DNA from 3 places in the Bacillus sp. N12A5 genome. Region 2 is predicted to be linked to each of the others. Evidence: riboswitches for the same ligand, from Rfam matches in the RefSeq annotation. Region 2 holds a riboswitch; each other region holds the start of a gene.
The links. Region 2 has a riboswitch for S-adenosylmethionine ahead of MOC09_RS18585 (5-methyltetrahydropteroyltriglutamate--homocysteine S-methyltransferase). Riboswitches for the same ligand answer to the same signal wherever they lie in the genome.
Positions count from the first base shown of each region.

Region 1: linked by a shared signal. The riboswitch ahead of metE (5-methyltetrahydropteroyltriglutamate--homocysteine S-methyltransferase) and the one ahead of MOC09_RS18585 (5-methyltetrahydropteroyltriglutamate--homocysteine S-methyltransferase) in region 2 are both predicted to bind S-adenosylmethionine.
Region 3: linked by a shared signal. The riboswitch ahead of MOC09_RS05030 (phosphoadenylyl-sulfate reductase) and the one ahead of MOC09_RS18585 (5-methyltetrahydropteroyltriglutamate--homocysteine S-methyltransferase) in region 2 are both predicted to bind S-adenosylmethionine.

Region 1 covers NZ_JALAMR010000002.1:344,007-350,482, reverse strand. Annotated here, with positions in the region: gene MOC09_RS02205 (ABC transporter ATP-binding protein) at 1-385, shown strand, start outside; gene thiX (HMP/thiamine ABC transporter permease ThiX) at 360-1,124, shown strand; gene rsbRB (RsbT co-antagonist RsbRB) at 1,157-1,990, opposite strand; gene isp (S8 family peptidase) at 2,213-3,172, shown strand; SAM riboswitch class I at 3,304-3,459, shown strand; gene metE (5-methyltetrahydropteroyltriglutamate--homocysteine S-methyltransferase) at 3,589-5,877, shown strand; partial or broken gene MOC09_RS02180 (histidine phosphatase family protein) at 5,916-6,476, opposite strand, start outside.
Region 2 covers NZ_JALAMR010000021.1:41,827-48,302, forward strand. Annotated here, with positions in the region: gene MOC09_RS18550 (CcdC protein domain-containing protein) at 1-152, shown strand, start outside; partial or broken gene MOC09_RS18555 (hypothetical protein) at 170-268, shown strand; partial or broken gene MOC09_RS18560 (response regulator transcription factor) at 265-555, shown strand; gene pepT (peptidase T) at 605-1,837, shown strand; gene MOC09_RS18570 (hypothetical protein) at 1,942-2,070, shown strand; gene MOC09_RS18575 (hypothetical protein) at 2,381-2,629, shown strand; gene MOC09_RS18580 (LURP-one-related/scramblase family protein) at 2,759-3,247, shown strand; SAM riboswitch class I at 3,313-3,419, shown strand; gene MOC09_RS18585 (5-methyltetrahydropteroyltriglutamate--homocysteine S-methyltransferase) at 3,503-4,636, shown strand; SAM riboswitch class I at 4,705-4,811, shown strand; gene MOC09_RS18590 (5-methyltetrahydropteroyltriglutamate--homocysteine S-methyltransferase) at 4,889-6,025, shown strand; gene MOC09_RS18595 (3-hydroxybutyrate dehydrogenase) at 6,077-6,476, opposite strand, start outside.
Region 3 covers NZ_JALAMR010000003.1:354,940-361,415, forward strand. Annotated here, with positions in the region: gene sat (sulfate adenylyltransferase) at 1-780, opposite strand, end outside; gene cysP (sulfate permease) at 829-1,893, opposite strand; gene MOC09_RS05030 (phosphoadenylyl-sulfate reductase) at 1,905-2,606, opposite strand; SAM riboswitch class I at 2,768-2,873, opposite strand; gene pyrE (orotate phosphoribosyltransferase) at 3,018-3,650, opposite strand; gene pyrF (orotidine-5'-phosphate decarboxylase) at 3,647-4,366, opposite strand; gene MOC09_RS05045 (dihydroorotate dehydrogenase) at 4,335-5,270, opposite strand; gene pyrK (dihydroorotate oxidase B electron transfer subunit) at 5,270-6,040, opposite strand; gene carB (carbamoyl-phosphate synthase (glutamine-hydrolyzing) large subunit) at 6,037-6,476, opposite strand, start outside.

The DNA.
Region 1 (6,476 bases), on a different contig from region 2:
TCCGTTTGCAATCAGCCAAGGGCAAAAACGGCGCCTGAGCGTCGCTACCATGCTCATGCATGACGTAAAGGTTTTATTATTAGACGAACCAACCTTTGGCCAGGACGCCCGCACGGCGGCTGAATGCATGGACATGATTCAGCGGATTAAGCAAGAAGGCACCGCTGTCCTCATGATTACACATGATATGGAGCTTGTCTCTTCGTATGCCGACAGCGTGCTTGTGCTTCACGATACGGACCTGGTTTTTGACGGATCTCCAGCGCAGTTATTTTCTCAGAAAACAAGGCTTGTCCAAAAAGCAAAGCTCACCCTTCCCCTTCTATATGAATGGATGGCATATCAAGAGGAGGTGCGTGATGAAGCAGCCGTTACATCTCATTAATCCGACAGTGAAAGCAGCGGCGGTTTTTTGCTGCGTTGTCATGCTGTCGTTTATTTACAACCCTTACACCCCTGCGTGTTTTTATATCATCATCGTGTCGGGTGTCCTATTGGCGGCCGGAATCCCATTAAAAAAATGGTTTTTGTTTACCATTCCGTTTTTGATTTTGGCATTCGGATGTGTATGGACAGCCGCTGTTTTTGGCAAGGTTCCGACAACCCCGGAAAATTTCTTATTTCAAGCCGGCCCTATCTCTATTAACAGCGATAATGTGTCTGTGGGCATCTCTCTCGGGTTTCGGATTTTGTGCTTTTCCGCCTTATCGATGATGTTTGTTTTTACGACTGACCCCATTTTATTTATGCTGAGCCTTGTCCAGCAGTGCAAGCTCTCACCAAAGCTCGCATATGGCGTGATTGCAGGTTTTCGTTTTCTTCCGCTGTTAAAGGATGAAGTCCAGCTGATTCAGCAGGCCCATAAAATCAGAGGAGGAGCGGCAGAGAGCGGCTTCGTTGAGAAAATCAGCGCGCTAAAGCGGTATACCATCCCGCTATTGGCAAGCGCCATCAGAAAAGCGGAACGGACCGCCCTGGCAATGGAATCGAAGGGGTTTACAGGAAGCAGGAATCGGACATATTATCGAACGCTGTCCGTAAATCGCCGCGACTGGCTGTTCTTTTGTCTCGTTCTCTTCTTGTTCGCAGGATCTTTTCTTGTATCCTTATGTTTTGCCTCATAAAAAGCCGCTATCGACGATAGCGGCTTTTTATATTATTGATGATAGTTTAATGCCTGGGCAAGATTGGTTTTAATCGTTATATTCGAAAAATCAATTCCAAGCTGTACAGCTGTTTGAGCGATTTCAGGCCTGATTCCTGACAGAGTTGACCGGACACCGATTAAATTGAGTGCCTCAATCAATTTAAAGATTTGGTGCGCCACCATTGTATCAACCACCACAACGCCTGACAGATCGATTAACAGATGCTCTACGCGTCTTTTGGCACAAGCATGAAGCGTGTTTTCCAGAATAAACTTGGCCCGTTCAGTATCAATGTCACCTACAAGCGGCAGCAGAGCTGTTGATTTGCTCAGGGTAATGACAGGCGAGCTTAATTCCAATATCATTTCTCTCTGGGCGTTTAATTGCTGTTTGGCATTCGTTTCAGCATGATCAACGAATGTATAAATCGTAAAATCAAAGACTTTTACAATCAAATCAGCCCATTTCTGTTTCTCTCCCGGTTCAAATGCCGATTCATTTTCTTCTGCGAACTTCTCAAGATACTTCGTGTATAATCTTCGGTTTCTCATAAACTCCCGAATGACGTACTGAACCGGCGTGTCGAGATGCTTTTGGTCGTTTGTCAGCTCAATGATCCACTCTTGAAATTCTTCGAGAAATTGTTTTTCCGGTAAAACATACATGTAATTCAGATGCCGATAAAATTCTCTGTCCTGCTCTTTCAATTCTTCCGTTACAGATGCATTATGTAGAGCGTAAAGCGAGTTCGGATCGCTTTCCTCCATCGTTTCAATCCATTCCTCGGCCATTTGATCAACATGTTCTGAAAAAAATGCGTATAATTTTTCATTCAGTTTCATCACACTGCTCCTTTCCCCAACACTATTATAACTTGACTGATAGCTGAATCCCAGTCATACACGCTGAAGCCATCCAATATTTTGAAAATAACTAATTCTTTGGGGTGTATCCTATTTTTTCAAAATGCTTCAAATGGCTCTGTCCGAGCGGTTGCTTTTTTCATATAATATGAGGCAACACCCTTGAATCCACTTGAAAGCATAAAAAAGGAGGGCTTTTTTATGAATGGTGAAATCCGCTTGATCCCGTATGTGACGAATGAGCAGATCATGGATGTAAACGAGCTTCCTGAGGGCATTAAAGTGATTAAGGCGCCAGAATTGTGGGCAAAAGGGGTAAAAGGCAAAAACGTAACAATTGCAGTATTGGACACTGGCTGCGATACAAGCCATCCTGATTTAAAAAACCAAATCATCGGCGGAAAGAACTTCACAGATGATGACGGCGGCAAGGAAGATGCGATTTCCGACTACAACGGACACGGCACACACGTCGCCGGAACAATTGCCGCTAATGATTCAAATGGCGGCATTGCTGGAGTCGCTCCTGAGGCAAGCCTATTGATTGTGAAGGTTCTAGGCGGCGCAAACGGCAGCGGACAATACGAATGGATTATTAACGGCATTAACTACGCTGTGGAACAGAAAGTCGATATCATCTCAATGTCCCTTGGCGGACCAAGCGATGTTCCGGAGCTTGAAGAAGCCGTGAAAAACGCCGTCAAAAACGGAGTGCTTGTCGTTTGCGCGGCGGGAAATGAAGGTGACGGCGACGAACGAACAGAAGAGCTTTCCTACCCCGCGGCTTATAATGAAGTGATCGCGGTTGGTTCTGTTTCCGTAGCTCGAGAATCGTCAGAATTTTCTAACGCCAATAAAGAAATCGATCTTGTGGCACCGGGAGAAAATATATTATCCACCCTCCCTAACAAGAAATACGGCAAGCTCACCGGGACTTCAATGGCTGCCCCTCACGTCAGCGGAGCGCTCGCTTTAATTAAAAGCTTTGAAGAAGAATCATTTCAAAGAAAGCTTTCTGAACCTGAGGTTTATGCACAGCTGGTTCGCAGGACACTCCCGCTTGATATCGCAAAAACGCTGGCAGGCAATGGATTCCTGTATTTAACTGCTCCTGATGAGCTGGCAGAAAAAGCAGAGCAATCACATTTGATGACACTATAAATTTATTTTTCTCATATAATAAATGCCGTAATTTGTAAATAAAATTTCAAATTCTATGTTGACAGCGAATTTGAATTGCTGTTAAGATTACCAACAAATGATTCAACTTTTCAAAAAATTAATAACATTTTCTCTTATCGAGAGTTGGGCGAGGGATTGGCCTTTTGACCCCAACAGCAACCGACCGTAATTCCATTGTGAAATGGGGCGCACTGCTTTTCGCGCCGAGACTGATGTCTCATAAGGCACGGTGCTAATTCCATCAGATTGTGTCTGAGAGATGAGAGAGGCAGTGTTTTACGCAGAAAAGCCTCTTTCTCTCATGGGAAAGAGGCTTTTTGTTTGTGAGGAAACCTCTTAGCAGCCTGTATCCGCGGGTTAACTTAGAGTGTTTTACATATAAAGGAGGAGAAACAATGACAACCATCAAAACATCGAATTTAGGATTTCCGAGAATCGGACTGAACAGAGAATGGAAAAAAGCACTTGAAGCGTATTGGAAAGGCAGCACTGATAAAGATACGTTTTTAAAGCAAATGGATGACCTATTTTTATCCGCAGTAAAAACACAAATTGACCAGCAGATTGATGTTGTGCCTGTTTCTGATTTCACACAGTATGACCATGTACTCGACACAGCGGTCAGCTTTAACTGGATTCCGAAACGATTCAGACATTTGACTGACGCTACCGATACATACTTCGCTATCGCCCGCGGAATAAAAGACGCTGTATCAAGTGAAATGACAAAATGGTTTAATACAAATTACCATTACATCGTTCCGGAATATGACGAGAGCATTGAGTTCAGCCTGACAAGAAACAAACAGCTCGAAGATTATCGCCGAATCAAACAGGCATACGGCGTTGAAACAAAGCCTGTGATTATCGGCCCATATACGTTCGTTACGCTTGCTAAAGGCTATGAACCGTCAGAAGCTAAAGCAATCCAAAAACGCCTTGTGCCGTTATATGTACAGCTTTTGAAAGAGCTTGAAGAAGAAGGCGTAAAATGGGTTCAAATCGATGAGCCGGCACTCGTTACCGCCTCTTGCGAAGATGTTCGCGGCGCAAAAGAATTATTTGAAAGCATTACAAGTGAGCTTTCCTCTTTGAATGTGCTTTTACAGACGTATTTTGATTCTGTTGATGCCTATGAAGAGCTGATCTCTTACCCGGTTCAGGGAATCGGCCTTGATTTCGTTCACGACAAAGGCAGAAACCTGGAACAGCTGAAAACACACGGCTTTCCGACAGACAAAGTACTGGCAGCCGGCGTGATCGACGGACGCAACATTTGGAAAGCAGACCTTGAAGAACGTCTCGATGCCATTCTAGATATTCTCAGCTATGCAAACGTTGATGAACTGTGGATTCAGCCTTCAAGCAGTCTGCTGCATGTTCCGGTAGCAAAACATCCTGACGAGCATTTGGAAAAGGATCTGCTGAACGGATTATCCTACGCAAAAGAAAAGCTGGCCGAGCTGACAGCTTTGAAAGAAGGGTTAGTATCAGGAAAAGCGGCGATCAGCGAACAAATCCAGCAGGCAAAAGCTGATATTCAGGCGCTTAAACTGTTTGCAACAGGCACGAATTCTGAACAAAAGAAAGAGCTTGAGCAATTAACAGATAATGACTTCAAGCGTCCGATACCGTTTGAAGAACGTTTAGCTCTGCAAAATGAATCTCTCGGCCTCCCGCTTTTGCCGACGACTACGATCGGAAGCTTCCCGCAGTCTGCTGAAGTGCGGAGCGCACGCCAAAAATGGCGGAAAAATGAATGGTCTGATGAACAGTATCAAAACTTTATCAATGCGGAAACCAAAAGGTGGATTGATATTCAGGAAGAATTGGAACTTGATGTCCTTGTTCACGGTGAGTTTGAACGGACAGACATGGTCGAATACTTCGGTGAAAAGCTGGCCGGCTTTGCCTTCACAAAATATGCTTGGGTTCAATCATACGGCTCACGCTGTGTTCGGCCGCCAGTCATTTACGGAGATGTTGAATTTATTGAACCGATGACAGTGAAAGACACGGTATATGCACAGTCCCTGACATCCAAGCATGTGAAAGGAATGCTGACAGGTCCGGTTACAATTTTAAACTGGTCTTTCCCTCGAAACGATATTTCGAGAAAAGAAATCGCCTTCCAAATCGGGCTTGCCCTTCGGAAAGAAGTAAAAGCGCTTGAAGACGCAGGCATTCAAATCATCCAAGTCGATGAACCAGCACTGCGCGAAGGCCTTCCATTAAAAACCCGCGATTGGGATGAATATTTGACTTGGGCGGCAGAAGCATTCAGATTAACCACTTCTTCCGTGAAAAACGAGACACAAATTCATACGCATATGTGCTACAGCAACTTCGAAGACATTGTCGATACGATCAATGATCTGGATGCGGATGTCATTACGATCGAGCACAGCAGAAGCCACGGAGGATTTTTAGATTACTTAAAAGAGCATCCGTATCTCAAAGGCCTTGGCCTTGGTGTGTATGACATTCACAGCCCTCGGGTGCCGTCAACTGAAGAAATGTACAACATTATCGTTGATGCGCTTGCCGTCTGTCCGACTGACCGCTTCTGGGTAAATCCAGACTGCGGATTGAAAACAAGACAGCAGGAAGAAACGGTTGCCGCATTGAAAAACATGGTGGAAGCTGCAAAACAAGCAAGAGCTCAGCAGACACAGCTTGTATAAAATAGAAACCATCTGTCTTTGGCAGATGGTTTTTTCTATTAGAAAGCGGAAATCGGTTTCCGATGCTTCCCGTCCCCTTCTTTTACTATTTTGGCTGTTCCATTTCATCAAATTCCACAAGGCTCAATGATGTATCATGTATGTAAGCAGAATTCCATATGTCGTTAACGCGTCTCCCCTTTATGATATTTAACAGCATTAATATAAAGACAGAATGGGTAACCAAGAGAACATTACCGGAAGAATGGCTGTCTAAAATCGTTTGGAGAGCCAGCCTGACCCGTTTTTCAAAGTCAAAAAACGTTTCACATCCCTGCTGGCGATAAGCTTCGGGATAATGAAAATAAGCATGAAAAAGATCTGGTTCGTCCCTTTCAATATCCTCTTGTTTTTTCCCTTCCCATGAGCCCAGTGACATTTCTCTGAATATATGATCTATCACCAGCGGGGGCCTGCGCGATCCCAGTATGGTTTTTGCTGTCTCTTCTGTCCGCTTGCTCGGGCTGATGTAGACCTGATTCAATTCAATATCCTTCAGACGCTCCCCAAGAGCGCGGGCGTTGTACAGCCCAAGTTCTGTCAAATCAGAATCCAGCCAG
Region 2 (6,476 bases):
CCGCGAGAGTATGGCTGCCTGAGAGCAATGAGCTTTTTATTGCCGTTATTCATTCTATGTTCTTCATCCCCCTCGGCACCATCACTGCCCGCAACATCATGCTTTACAAAGCATACAGACGGCTGACCGCTGGCAAAGTATCGATTCAATAACTGAAAGAAGGACCAGCATGAACCGACAATCTCCGGCTCGGCACTACAAGAAGCTTGTGCCGAGCCTTATTCTCATTTTCAATTGCATGCAATTTTTATCTCACCCATCCAAAGCGCCAGAGGCGAAGCGATTTTCCGTACAGCCACAGCTGCCAAAATGATCAGTGAGACATTTCGCTCGAAACAAACTCAAGCAGCAGAACTGGCCGAGCCATTCACAAAAAGAGAGCTCGAGGTTCTTCAGCAAATGGCCTACGGGTTGCGAAACGAGGATATTGCTGAAAAGCTTTTCGTCAGCGAAAGCACTGTGAAAACCCACGTGCACCGCATCCTGCAAAAATGCAATGCCCAAGACCGGACACAGGCAGTCGTTTTTGCCATTCGAAACGGGATTGTGCAATAGAAAACCCTTATCCCATCATGATAAAATAAGGCAAAGGAGATGATTGGAAATGAAAGAAGAAATCATTGAACGGTTTACTACATACGTAAAGGTCGACACACAGTCCGATGAATCCGTCGACACCTGCCCTTCCACACCCGGCCAATTGACGTTAGGCAACATGCTCGTTGATGAATTGAAATCAATCGGCATGCAGGATGCAGCCATTGATGAAAACGGTTATGTCATGGCGACTCTTCCCTCCAATACTGAAAAAGACGTGCCGACAATCGGCTTTCTCGCTCACGTCGATACCGCCACAGACTTTACCGGCAAAAATGTGAATCCGCAAATCGTTGATAACTACGATGGAAAAGACATCGTTCTCAATGAACAGCTTCAGGTCATCCTGTCGCCTGATCAATTCCCTGAGCTGTCTGGCTATAGAGGTCACACACTCATCACCACAGACGGCACCACCCTTCTCGGCGCAGACAATAAGGCCGGTATCGCTGAAATCATGACAGCCATGGATTACCTCATCAAACACCCTGAAATCAAGCACGGCACGATTAGAGTCGCCTTTACGCCTGATGAAGAAATCGGCAGAGGGCCACACAAATTTGATGTAAAACGGTTCAATGCGTCCTTTGCCTACACTGTTGACGGCGGCCCGCTCGGCGAGCTTGAATACGAAAGCTTTAATGCCGCTGCCGCAAAAATCACGATCAAAGGCAATAACGTACATCCCGGCACGGCAAAAGGGAAAATGATTAACTCTGCAAAAATCGCGATGAAGCTGAACAGCCTGTTGCCGGCAGATGAAGCGCCTGAGTATACAGAAGGCTATGAGGGCTTCTACCACCTGCTGTCGATTCAAGGAGATGTAGAGGAAACAAAACTCCACTACATTATCAGAGACTTTGACAAAGAGAACTTCCAAAACAGAAAAGACACAATGAAGCGTGTCGTTGAGGAGCTTCAAAACGAATACGGAAAAGAACGCGTTCAGCTTGATATGAACGATCAATACTACAACATGAAAGAAAAAATCGAACCTGTCATCGAAATCGTCAACATTGCCAAACAAGCGATGGAAAACCTCGGCATTGAACCGAAGATTTCTCCAATCCGCGGCGGGACGGACGGATCCCAGCTGTCCTACATGGGACTCCCGACGCCAAACATCTTTACCGGCGGGGAAAACTTCCACGGAAAATTTGAATACATCTCAGCTGATAACATGGTCAAAGCCGTAAACGTCATCGTTGAGATTGCAAAGCTGTTTGAAGAACAGGCGTAATGCCAAAAACCAGTCCAAAAAAGGACTGGTTTTTTTGCGTAAAAATGAAACATTTTTAAAACGTCCTCCGTAAAACAAGTATCAACGGATGAGGAGGAAAAACAGTGACAAAACAAGCAATTGCTGCAAAAAAGAGCCTATTGAAAAAATGGATCACGACTAGACCGCTAAACATGCAAAAGAAATCCAGCCCGTTTCAAAAGATCAGAAAAATGTTCAAACGCTTCTTCTAATTGACATACACATCCTCAAAACCACAATCTCAATCCCTCTCGTACCGCCCAAATGCTCCGTGATTTGGGTTTTTTGTGTTTGATTGCGGAAAATAGGGTATACATCAAACAAGCAAAAAAAAAGAGAATCCAAAAACAGGTAATTAGAATCACGAAAACTTAGTCTTAAAGTTATATAAAGGAATTGATTATAGCGTCGATAGTAACTATAGAACCAACCAACAACTAGAATAACCATCGAGATGTAAGACTATTTTCAGGTCAACAGGTTAGACTGTTTTAGAGGGACAGTAATTTATTTTTAGTCGATTTGGAATTTTTTGAATACTTTTTGACATTTTATCCGTACAATAGAGAATACCAAAACTATTTTTGGGAGGTATGTAACATGATCCTATTTATTATCATCGCATTATGCGGCTATCTTCTTTTTTCTTTCAGCAAGGACAATCGCCGCAAACCGCAAAAGACAAGCCCTCTGCCAGCAGCCGCACCTCATCACAACAACCTAATCGACCTTGACGCCATCCGCCAAAAACGCCGGATGCATCTTTCCTAATTCTATATTTCAAACGAAAAGGCTGCTGAATCAGGCAGCCTTTTAAAATTGTTTTGATTTAGAGCCTGAAAACTTTTCACCCTCTATCCGTAATTTCATACTAGGCAAATCCAAAAGGAGACTTTAGCAATGATTGAATTATTTATGAAACAAAAAATGTTCTCGTTTAAAGATGCGTTTCACATTTATGACCGGGATGAACAGGAGACATTCAAGGTCGAGGGGCGGTTCTTTTCGTTAGGGGACTCGTTACAAATGACAGATTCAACAGGAAAAACGCTCGTGTCCATAGAACAAAAAGTGATGTCTTTTTTGCCGCGATACGAGATTTCAATTGGCGGAGAAACGGTTTGTGAAGTGACGAAGAAGGTAACGTTTTTCAAACCGAAGTTTGAGATTTCCAAGCTTAACTGGGAAATCGAAGGTGATTTGTGGAAGGACGAATTCCAGCTGACGGACGGGAAGAATGTCCGGATGTCCGTAAGCAAAAAGTGGCTAAGCTGGGGCGATTCCTATCACTTGCAGATTGCAAACGAGGAGGATGTGCTGATTTGCACGGCTATTGCTATCGTACTGGATATGGTTTTATATAACGATGAAGATGAAAGTATTTTCTAAAAAGTGTTGACAATTGATTCAAAAGTAATAATATTAAGATAATTGAAATCTATATATGAAGATGTACCTTATCAAGAGAGGTGGAGGGACTGGCCCTATGATACCCGGCAACCGCTGTTTTAAACAGAATGGTGCTAAATCCTTAAGAACATTGCGTTCTTGCAGATGAGGCGGAGATTTGATCGTTCAAGCTCTTCCTTACACAAAGGAAGAGCTTTTTTATGCTCAACATAATTTAGAAAAGAGGCGAATGACATGGCTCAACAAACACATCTTGCAGGACAAAAAACAGAACAACAGCGCAAAGCTCCTTTCCGTGCCGATCATGTCGGCAGTTTATTGCGCTCTGCTCCGGTGAAAGAAGCCCGGCAGAAAAAAGCGGCCGGCGAGATCACAGCGGAACAGCTGCGTGATGTCGAAAACCAAGAAATCACCCGCATTGTGGAAAAACAAAAAGAAATCGGCCTTGATGTGGTAACAGACGGGGAATTCCGCCGTTCATGGTGGCATTATGATTTTCTGGAAGGGCTCGACGGCGTGGAACCATTCATTCCGGCTGAAGGGATTCAGTTCCATCATGCCAAAACAAAAGCACGCAGCATCAAGGTGACGGGAAAACTCGATTTTACGAGCCACCCAGCACTTGCCGATTATCAATTTTTACATAAGATTGCCGGCGGGGCGACACCCAAGCTGACGATTCCGAGCCCGAATATGCTGTTTTTCGGTGAAAAGGCTGATAAGGGGATTTATGATGACCAAGAGGAATACTTTCATGACCTGGCCCAAGCGTACAAAAAAGCAATCAAAGCCTTCTATGACGCTGGCTGCCGTTATCTTCAGCTTGATGATACGTCATGGTCTCTCTTCTTTGAAGAAAAAGGCAGAGAGGTTGTCCGGGCGCTCGGCGGCGATCCAGAAACATTGCCTGCCTTGTTTGCCAAAACGATTAACGATGCAGTGGCAGACCGGCCTGATGATTTAGCAATCACGATGCACATTTGCCGCGGCAACTTCCGTTCAACTTGGGCGGCATCTGGGGGCTATGACGCTGTTGCAGAAACGATTTTGGACGGCTTAAACCTGGACGGCTTGTTCTTGGAATACGATGATGACCGCTCTGGAAACTTTGATCCGCTCCGTTATGTGAAACGCAAAGATCTGCAAATCGTGCTCGGCTTGATCACATCAAAATACGGCGAGCTCGAAAATCCTGACGATGTGAAACGCCGAATCAATGAAGCGGCGCGCTTTGTCAGCTTGGATCAGCTGTGCCTCAGCCCGCAGTGCGGTTTCGCCTCTACAGAAGAAGGAAACCTTTTGACAGAGGAGCAGCAATGGGCAAAGCTTCGCCATGTCATCGACATCGCCAACGATGTGTGGAGATAATCTATCATTGACAGAAACAGAAAATGTGTGAATAATAGATACTATCAGAAAATTTCATAAAAAGGTTTTCCTTATCAAGAGAGGTGGAGGGACTGGCCCTGCGATACCCGGCAACCGCTGTTTAACAGAATGGTGCTAAATCCTTTAGAGCAATAATTGCTCTTGAAGATAAGGTTGAGATTGTCACACAAGCTCTTCCTTATCCAAAGGAAGAGCTTTTTTATACTCGAATGGAAAGAAGGAATGGACAACATGTCACAACAAACAACACCCGCAGAACAACAATCACTTCAAAGAAAAAAACCGCCGTTTCGCGCGGATCAAGTCGGGAGCCTGCTGAGATCTGAGCCCGTCAAAAAAGCACGGCTGCAAAAAGCGGCTGGCGAAATTACGGCTGAACAGCTCCGCCAAATTGAAGACGATGAAATCACCCGCATTGTGGAGAAACAAAAGGAAACCGGCCTGAACGTCGTGACTGACGGTGAATTCCGCAGAGCGTGGTGGCATTTTGATTTCTTAGAAAATCTGGATGGCGTTGAGCCGTTCACTCCTGAGCACGGCATTCAATTCCATAATGTGCAGACTAAAGCACGCGGCATCAAAGTCACAGGTGATATCGACTTTTCAACTCACCCAATGCTTGAAGATTACTCATTTCTCCACAGCATTGCCGGTGATGCGACGCCAAAGATGACGATCCCAAGCCCGAATATGCTGTTTTTCCGCGGCAAGCTAGAAAAGGCTTCCTATAAAAATGACTATCACCTTTTCCAGCACGATGTATCCAAAGCATATAAAAAGGCGATTCAAGCGTTTTACGACAGAGGCTGCCGCTACCTCCAGCTTGATGATACGGCATGGGCTGTTTTCTTATCTGAAAAAGGCTTAAAACAAATCGAAGCGTTTGGAACAACGCCTGACGAGCTTCGCCAGCTATTTGCGAAATCCATTAACGACGCGATTGCTGACCGTCCGGATGACTTGACGGTAACCATGCATATTTGCCGCGGCAACTTCCAGTCCACTTGGACAGCTGAAGGCGGCTATGACGCAGCAGCCGAAACTATTTTTGACGGCTTGAACCTGGACGGGCTTTTCTTAGAGTATGATGATTCACGCTCAGGCGGATTTGAGCCGCTCCGGTATGTGAAGCGCTCTGACCTTCAGCTTGTCCTTGGTTTAGTGACATCTAAATTTGGTAAGCTTGAACATCCGGACGATGTGAAACGCCGTATTGAAGAAGCATCCCGTTATGTGAGCTTAGACCAGCTTTGCCTCAGCCCTCAATGCGGATTCGCTTCCACTGAGGAAGGCAACAAGCTGACTGAAGAACAGCAATGGGCGAAGCTTCGCCACGTGGTTGAGATCGCTAACGATGTGTGGAAATAAGCAAAGAAAAAACACACTTGATTCCCTAACGGAGCAAGTGTGTTTTTTCTATCATTGTGCAGTGTAGCCCCCATCAAGGACGACAGCCTGCCCAGTGACGCCCTTCGCCTTCTCGCTTGCCAAAAACACGGCATAATCCGCAATTTCCTTGACGGAAAGCAGTCGCTTTTGCGGCACAAGCGGAAAAATGACTTGTTCAAGTACAGAGTCGTAAGGGACATTTCTCGTTTTCGATAGATCGCTAAGCTGATTGCGTACAAGCTGGGTATCGACATAACCCGGGCAGAGCGCATTGACTGTAATGCCGTGGGGCGCGCCTTCCAGCGCCCCGACTTTTGTGAGTCCAATGACGCCGTGCTTGGCGCTATTGTAAGCGGATTTCCCTGCAAAGCCAACTAATCCATTAACAGACGCGATATTAATGATTCTGCCAAACTGCTGTTTTTTCATG
Region 3 (6,476 bases), on a different contig from region 2:
TTCTCTCGGCCCTGCATAACGCATCGCCGCTAAGAAGACACCGAGAAATACGCGCTCTTTCGGGTAATAATTGTTAAGAAGCACCTGGTAGCTTTCCATGCGAACATCAGCTGGAATGTCATCAGATTTTGTTTCGCCTACCAGCGGGTTCAAAAACAAGCCGTCTACTGTTTCAAGAGCAGTTTTTTGAATATATTCATGCGCTCTGTGAACAGGGTTTCTTGTTTGGAAACCGACAATGGTTTCCCAGCCTTTTTCCGCAAACTGGCGTCTTGTTTCCGCCGGTTCGAACGTAAACTCTGGGAACTGTTTTGAAGCTTTTTTAATCAATGTGATCGGTCCGCCGACATATGTATCGCCGCGGCTGAACAGCTTTTTAACACCCGGGTGTTCCTGATCATCCGTTTTATACACATTAACAGCCTCTTTTTGTTTGTCAGGCACATACAGGTCTTCAATTTGGATAACACCGTATGTTTCTCCTTCATACGTCAGCTTGACCGTTTCACCGACTGACAGTTCCGCTGCTTTTTGCGCGTTCACCGGAAGCGTGATCGGAAGAGACCAGACAACACCGGAAGAAAGACGCATGTTTTCGACAACAGATACGTAATCTTTTTCATTAAAGAAACCTTCGATTGGGCTGTACGCACCGATTCCGATTAATTCTAAATCTGCAAAAGAAATCAAATCAAGTTCGATTTCTTTTTGAATACTGCTTACATTATACGATTCATCTACTCTGCTTACTAATGTTCCTCCGTGTGGTGCTAAGCTCATACTATCCATCTCCTCCTATTTAACATATAAAATTACTCAGATTAATGATCAGATTCCCCCGCCTTGTTCGTGGACAGAGCGTCTCTCTTTACGTATGGCCTTCGTCAGGCTGACCGCACCGCCCGCCGCTAAAAGCACGCTTACCATGATAAAGATTGAATAATAATCCGCTTTTAAAAACAATGATACAAGCAGATAAGAAATCGATAAAGATAAAAACGGCGATACAATCCATACCTTCAGCATCGTTTGAACAACCTGTTTATGGAACACGTTCGGACCGTTTTTGGCCATGCCTATTCCGATAATAGACGATGACGTGACTTGCGCCAAGGGCACCGGCATCCCAAATACTGAACTGATGATCACCAGACCCGCTCCTGTACCGGATAAGAGAATGCCTTCCCCTTTTGAGAATCTCGTGATTTTCTTTCCGTTTGTTTCTAACACACGCCGGCCTAATAACAGCGCGCCAAGAGCAACAAAAGCTCCCCCGTACAAAGTTCCCTTTGCGACATCAAGCACACCCGCCGCTACCAACGGGCCAACAGCATTGGCCACGTTATTCATGCCGGCAGAGAATGCTTCGAAAAATCCGGCAACTAACAAAACAATGCCGAGGATTTTTTGCTTTTTAGCAGACTTAATTTCAATCTTTAAAAAACTAAACAGCTTTGAAACCAAATAGGTAAAGCCGAAAGCAAACAGCGGGACAAAAACCCAAAACGCCACAATGACCAGAAGATTGTTCACAAACAATACTTTGTAAGCCACTCCCACTCCGACAACCGCGCCGACTGTTACTTCACTTGTCGACAAAGGAATGCCGAGCAGATTAGCCGTAAAGAGCGACAGCGCAGCGGCTCCAATAATGATGCAAACAATCGGCAGTGTAATCGTCTGCTCGGGGATAATGCCGGAGCTGATGGTTTTTACAACCTCGCCTCCGCCAATGACCGCCCCGGCCAGCACACCAACTGCACATATGATCAAAGCGTAGGTTTTCTTTTTGATGGCTCCAGAGCCGTAAGCAACTCCCATCGAAGCCGCAGCGCCGCTTGCACCAATATTCATTGCGAAAAACAAGCTAAATAAAATAGCGGCTAGTTCCATTTTGCAGCTCCTTATTCATGCAGTCCGCATTCTGTTTTCGCCATACCATTCCATCTGCCTGAGCGTAAATCCTCTGCAGTAAAAGCAGGAGCCGTGCAAGGCGCGCAGCCAATGCTTGGATATCCTTGGTCATGAAGCGGATTGTAGTCCAGCTCATTACGAGATGTGTATCTCCAAATGTCTTTCCAAGTCCAATGGATAAGCGGACATACTTTTACTGATTTGAATTTTTCATCTTTGTTTAAGAAATTCGTATTGGCACGGCTCGGCCCTTGATCGCGGCGCAGGCCGGAAAGCCAGGCCGGATGTCCAGAAAGCGCCTCTCTTAAAGGAACGACCTTTCTCAGATAGCAGCACTGATTCGGTTCTCTTTCCCACAGTTTGTCACCGTATTCTTCGGCTTGCTCCTCAAGGGTCAGATCTGGTTTTTTCAGGATGATGTTAAGGCCCGGATAGCGCTCTTTTACCCGTTCAATCGTTTCATAGGTTTCTTTAAAATGAAGTCCTGTATCAAGAAACACAATCTCTGCGTCTTTTTTCACTTTATAAATTAAATCAATCAAAACGATTCCTTCAATTCCGAAACTGCAGGCATAAACTAGCTGATTGCCGTAATGGCCGTATGCCCACTTTAAAACTGACAGCGCTCCTTTATAAGGATCGTCTTCCGGAAATGTAATGGTTGGTTCTTCCCAATTATCGTACGTTAACATTTCTTCTTTCCTCCTTTCGGAGACAAACAAACAGTAGCTTTCTGCCGGTTGTCTTTTCCAAATTGTAATGTGATGCGGGCTGTGTTATGCAAACAGCCTTTTTTCCTCTTAAAATAAAAAACTTTCAATCCGGCGGAAAGAAAGACAGGAACTGCATGGCGCCCTTATCTTTCAAAATGGAATTCATTTTGCTGGAAGTAGCACCTTACACACTGTGCAGGTTGCCGGGCTTCATAGGTCCAGTCCCTCAGCCGCTCTTGATAAGTTTTTAGATTTGTAGTAAATTTTAGCACAATTCTAACATAAGTCAACCCGACTTTTTTTATAGGATTAATAAAAAAACAGGCCGGATGGCCTGTTTTCAAGTACAGCAAGGCTTTAACGCCCCTGTACATCACTAAAATTTATTTTTTATTTTTTAAACCAATCTTTTGACTCGGGATTTTGTTTCCACGTTTTAAGCTTTTCTAGATCGTCCGAATGAATATTTCCGTTTTCAAGGGCGACCTCTGTCAAAGTATCATAATCAGTTAATGAGTAGTATGGCAGTTCCGCCTTCGCAAACGCTTCCTGTGCTTTAGGCAGCCCGTACGTAAAGATCGAGACGACACCAAGCACTTCACAGCCAGCCGCTTGTAAAGCTGCCGCAGCTTCAAGCACGCTGCCTCCTGTTGAGATTAAGTCTTCAATGACGACCGTTTTTGGGCCTTCTTGAACAGCCCCCTCAATCTGATTGCCTTTCCCGTGTGCTTTCGGCTTGCTCCTTACATAACACATCGGAAGATTCAATCGGTCAGCCGCCAGAGCAGCATGAGGAATACCGGCAGTTGCTGTTCCCGCAATCATTTCAGCTTCAGGAAAATGCTCTTCGATCAGCTTGCTGATGCCTGAGGCGACATCATTTCTGACCTCCGGGAAAGATAGCGTAAGGCGGTTGTCACAGTAGATTGGCGATAATATGCCGCTTGCCCATGTAAATGGCTCGTTCGGGCGTAAAAATACAGCTTGGATGTCTAATAGATGTTTTGCGATGATTTGTTTCATGATTTGATTCCCTCCCATTCGAGTCTGACAGCTTCATAGGCTTTTACTGGGTCTGCCGCTTTTGTAATCGAGCGGCCTACTACAATCGCTGATGACCCTTTCTCTCTCGCTATTGCAGGTGTCGCTACACGGATTTGGTCATTCGCAGCGTCCTCTGACATCCTGATGCCCGGAGTGACAGTCAGAAATGAAGGCGATACCGCCTGATAAATGGCTTCTGCTTCATGAACCGAGCAGACCACTCCATCCAGGCCGCTTTCTTCCGCCAATTTGCTGTAGTGCACAACCGTGTCGATCAGAGGCTTTTGGATCAGCAATTCAGCTTTCATGATTTGTTCAGATGTGCTTGTCAACTGGGTGACCGCGATAAGTGACGGGCGTTTTTTTCCGGCCGGCGTCCCTTCTTCTAAGCCTTCCAGAGCTGCTTGCATCATTTTTTTGCCTCCGGCCGCATGAACATTGACGAGGTCGACTCCGAGACCGGCGAGGCGCTTCATCGCTTTGTTTACAGTGGTCGGGATGTCATGAAGCTTTAAATCTAAAAACAGCTCGCAATTTCTTTCTTTTAGTTGTGTAATGATAGATGGCCCTTCTTGATAAAAAAGCTCCATTCCAACCTTTACAAATAACGGTTCTTGCTGAAAAGGCGCTAAGAATGCAAGTGTTTCTTCAGCTGATGCAAAATCAAGCGCGATGATGGGCAGGTTGTTTTTCATAATTCCAGCTCCTTCCGATGCATTCTTCAATTGATTGATAGCCGTATTGGCGCAAAACAGCAGGGAGCTGTTCAATAATGTCCGGACATGCAAAAGGATTCACAAAGTTTGCTGTTCCGACAGCGACCGCGCTTGCTCCCGCGAGAAGAAACTCCAGTGCATCTTCAGCCGTCTGCACGCCTCCCATTCCGATAATCGGGATATTGACCGCCTGGCTGACTTCATACACCATGCGAATGGCAACCGGCTTCACAGCAGGGCCGGAAAGTCCTCCTGTTTTATTCGCTAATATCGGCTTGCCTGTTTTTAAATCAAGCCTCATGCCGATTAATGTGTTGATCATCGTAAGACCGTCCGCTCCAGCCTCTTCAATCGCTGATGCAATTTCTGTGATATTTGCCACGTTCGGTGAAAGCTTTACATAAACGGGCACATCTGAAACCTCTTTTACCGCTTTTGTCAAATCAGCAGCCATTTCAGGGTTTGTGCCGAAAGCGATTCCGCCTGTTTTCACATTTGGACAGGAAATGTTCAATTCAAGAGCATGAACATTAGGCGCTTTGCTGATATGCTCTGCAACTTCAACATAATCCTCAACTTGAGAACCTGCGACATTGGCAATGATCGGCGTATCAAACTGCTCAAGCCAAGGCAGCTCATTTTGCAAGACGCTTTCAAGCCCCGGATTTTGCAGACCGATCGCATTGAGCATTCCAGCGCCAGTCTCAGCTACCCTAGGGGTCGGATTCCCGAAGCGAGGCTCCTTTGTCGTAGCTTTAATCATGATTGCACCGAGACAAGACAAATCATAAAAACGGGCAAACTCTTTACCAAAACCAAAGCAGCCTGATGCAGGAATGATCGGATTTTTCAAATTAAGTCCCGGCAACTTCACCTCTAGCATTACAGCGCCACCTCCTGAGCTCTAAATACAGGCCCGTCAAGACATACTTTTACGTAGGATGTCTCACTTTCATTTGTATGGCACACACATGCGAAGCAGGCGCCGATACCGCAGCCCATTCGTTCCTCCATGGACAGGTAAACTTCTTTATGGGCGTATTCCTGTTTTAATGCCTTCAGCATCGGTGTCGGCCCGCAGCTGAGGAGAATGTCAAACTCCAGATTCTTCTGTTTTATGACATCTGTGACAAACCCGGTTTCCCCGTAGCTTCCGTCAGCTGTTGCCACATATGTGTCGCCGTACTGCCGGCATTCTTTTTCGTAAAAGACATCCTTTGCCGATTGGAATCCTAAAACGTGTATGACCTTTACCCCTTTTTCGTTCAAGCGTTTCGACAGCTCTTGGAGAGGCGGCACACCTACACCGCCTCCTACCAGCAAAGCCGTCTTTCCGGGTTGGACTTCATTGACAGGAAAGCCGTTTCCCAAAGGCCCGAGGACATCCACAAGCTCTCCCTGCTGCTTCAGCGACAAGAGCCTTGTTCCTTCCCCATCTACTCGATAAATGATGGTCACTTCATTTTTTTCAAAGTTGACGTCGGCGATGCTGATTGGTCTTCTCAAAAGAGGCGTAACCGCTTCGCTCACTTTTAGATGAAGGAACTGTCCGGGGGTTGTAAACCCTTGGACAAGCTCCCCTTTCAGAACCATTCGATACACCCGGTCTGCAATTTGCTGGTTAGAACATACTGTCAAATACGCTTTCTTCATATAGTGACTGCCGCCTCCTGATTTGTGTTGACTGCCGGCATTTGATCAGCACGGAATGTCATGCTTTCCAGCACTCGCAATATCGCTTCTGCCGTATCTAAAGATGTTAAGCAGGCAACACCGTTTTCTACTGATTCACGTCTGATTCTAAATCCGTCTCTAGCCGGCCGCTTTCCTTTTGTCAGCGTATTGATGACAAACTGTGCTTCTCCATTTCTGATGACGTCAAGCAAGTTCGGGCCGTCCTGGCCGATTTTTCCGACGACCTTCGCTGGAATGGAAGCTTCTTTCAGGTAGCCTGCCGTTCCTTCCGTCGCTAAAATGTTGTAGCCGATCGCGTGGAACCGTTTTGCGATAGCAAGCCCTTCTTCTTTGTCCTTATCAGCTACTGTTAAGAGCACGGAACCGTAGTTTGGAATTTGAATGCCTGAAGCAA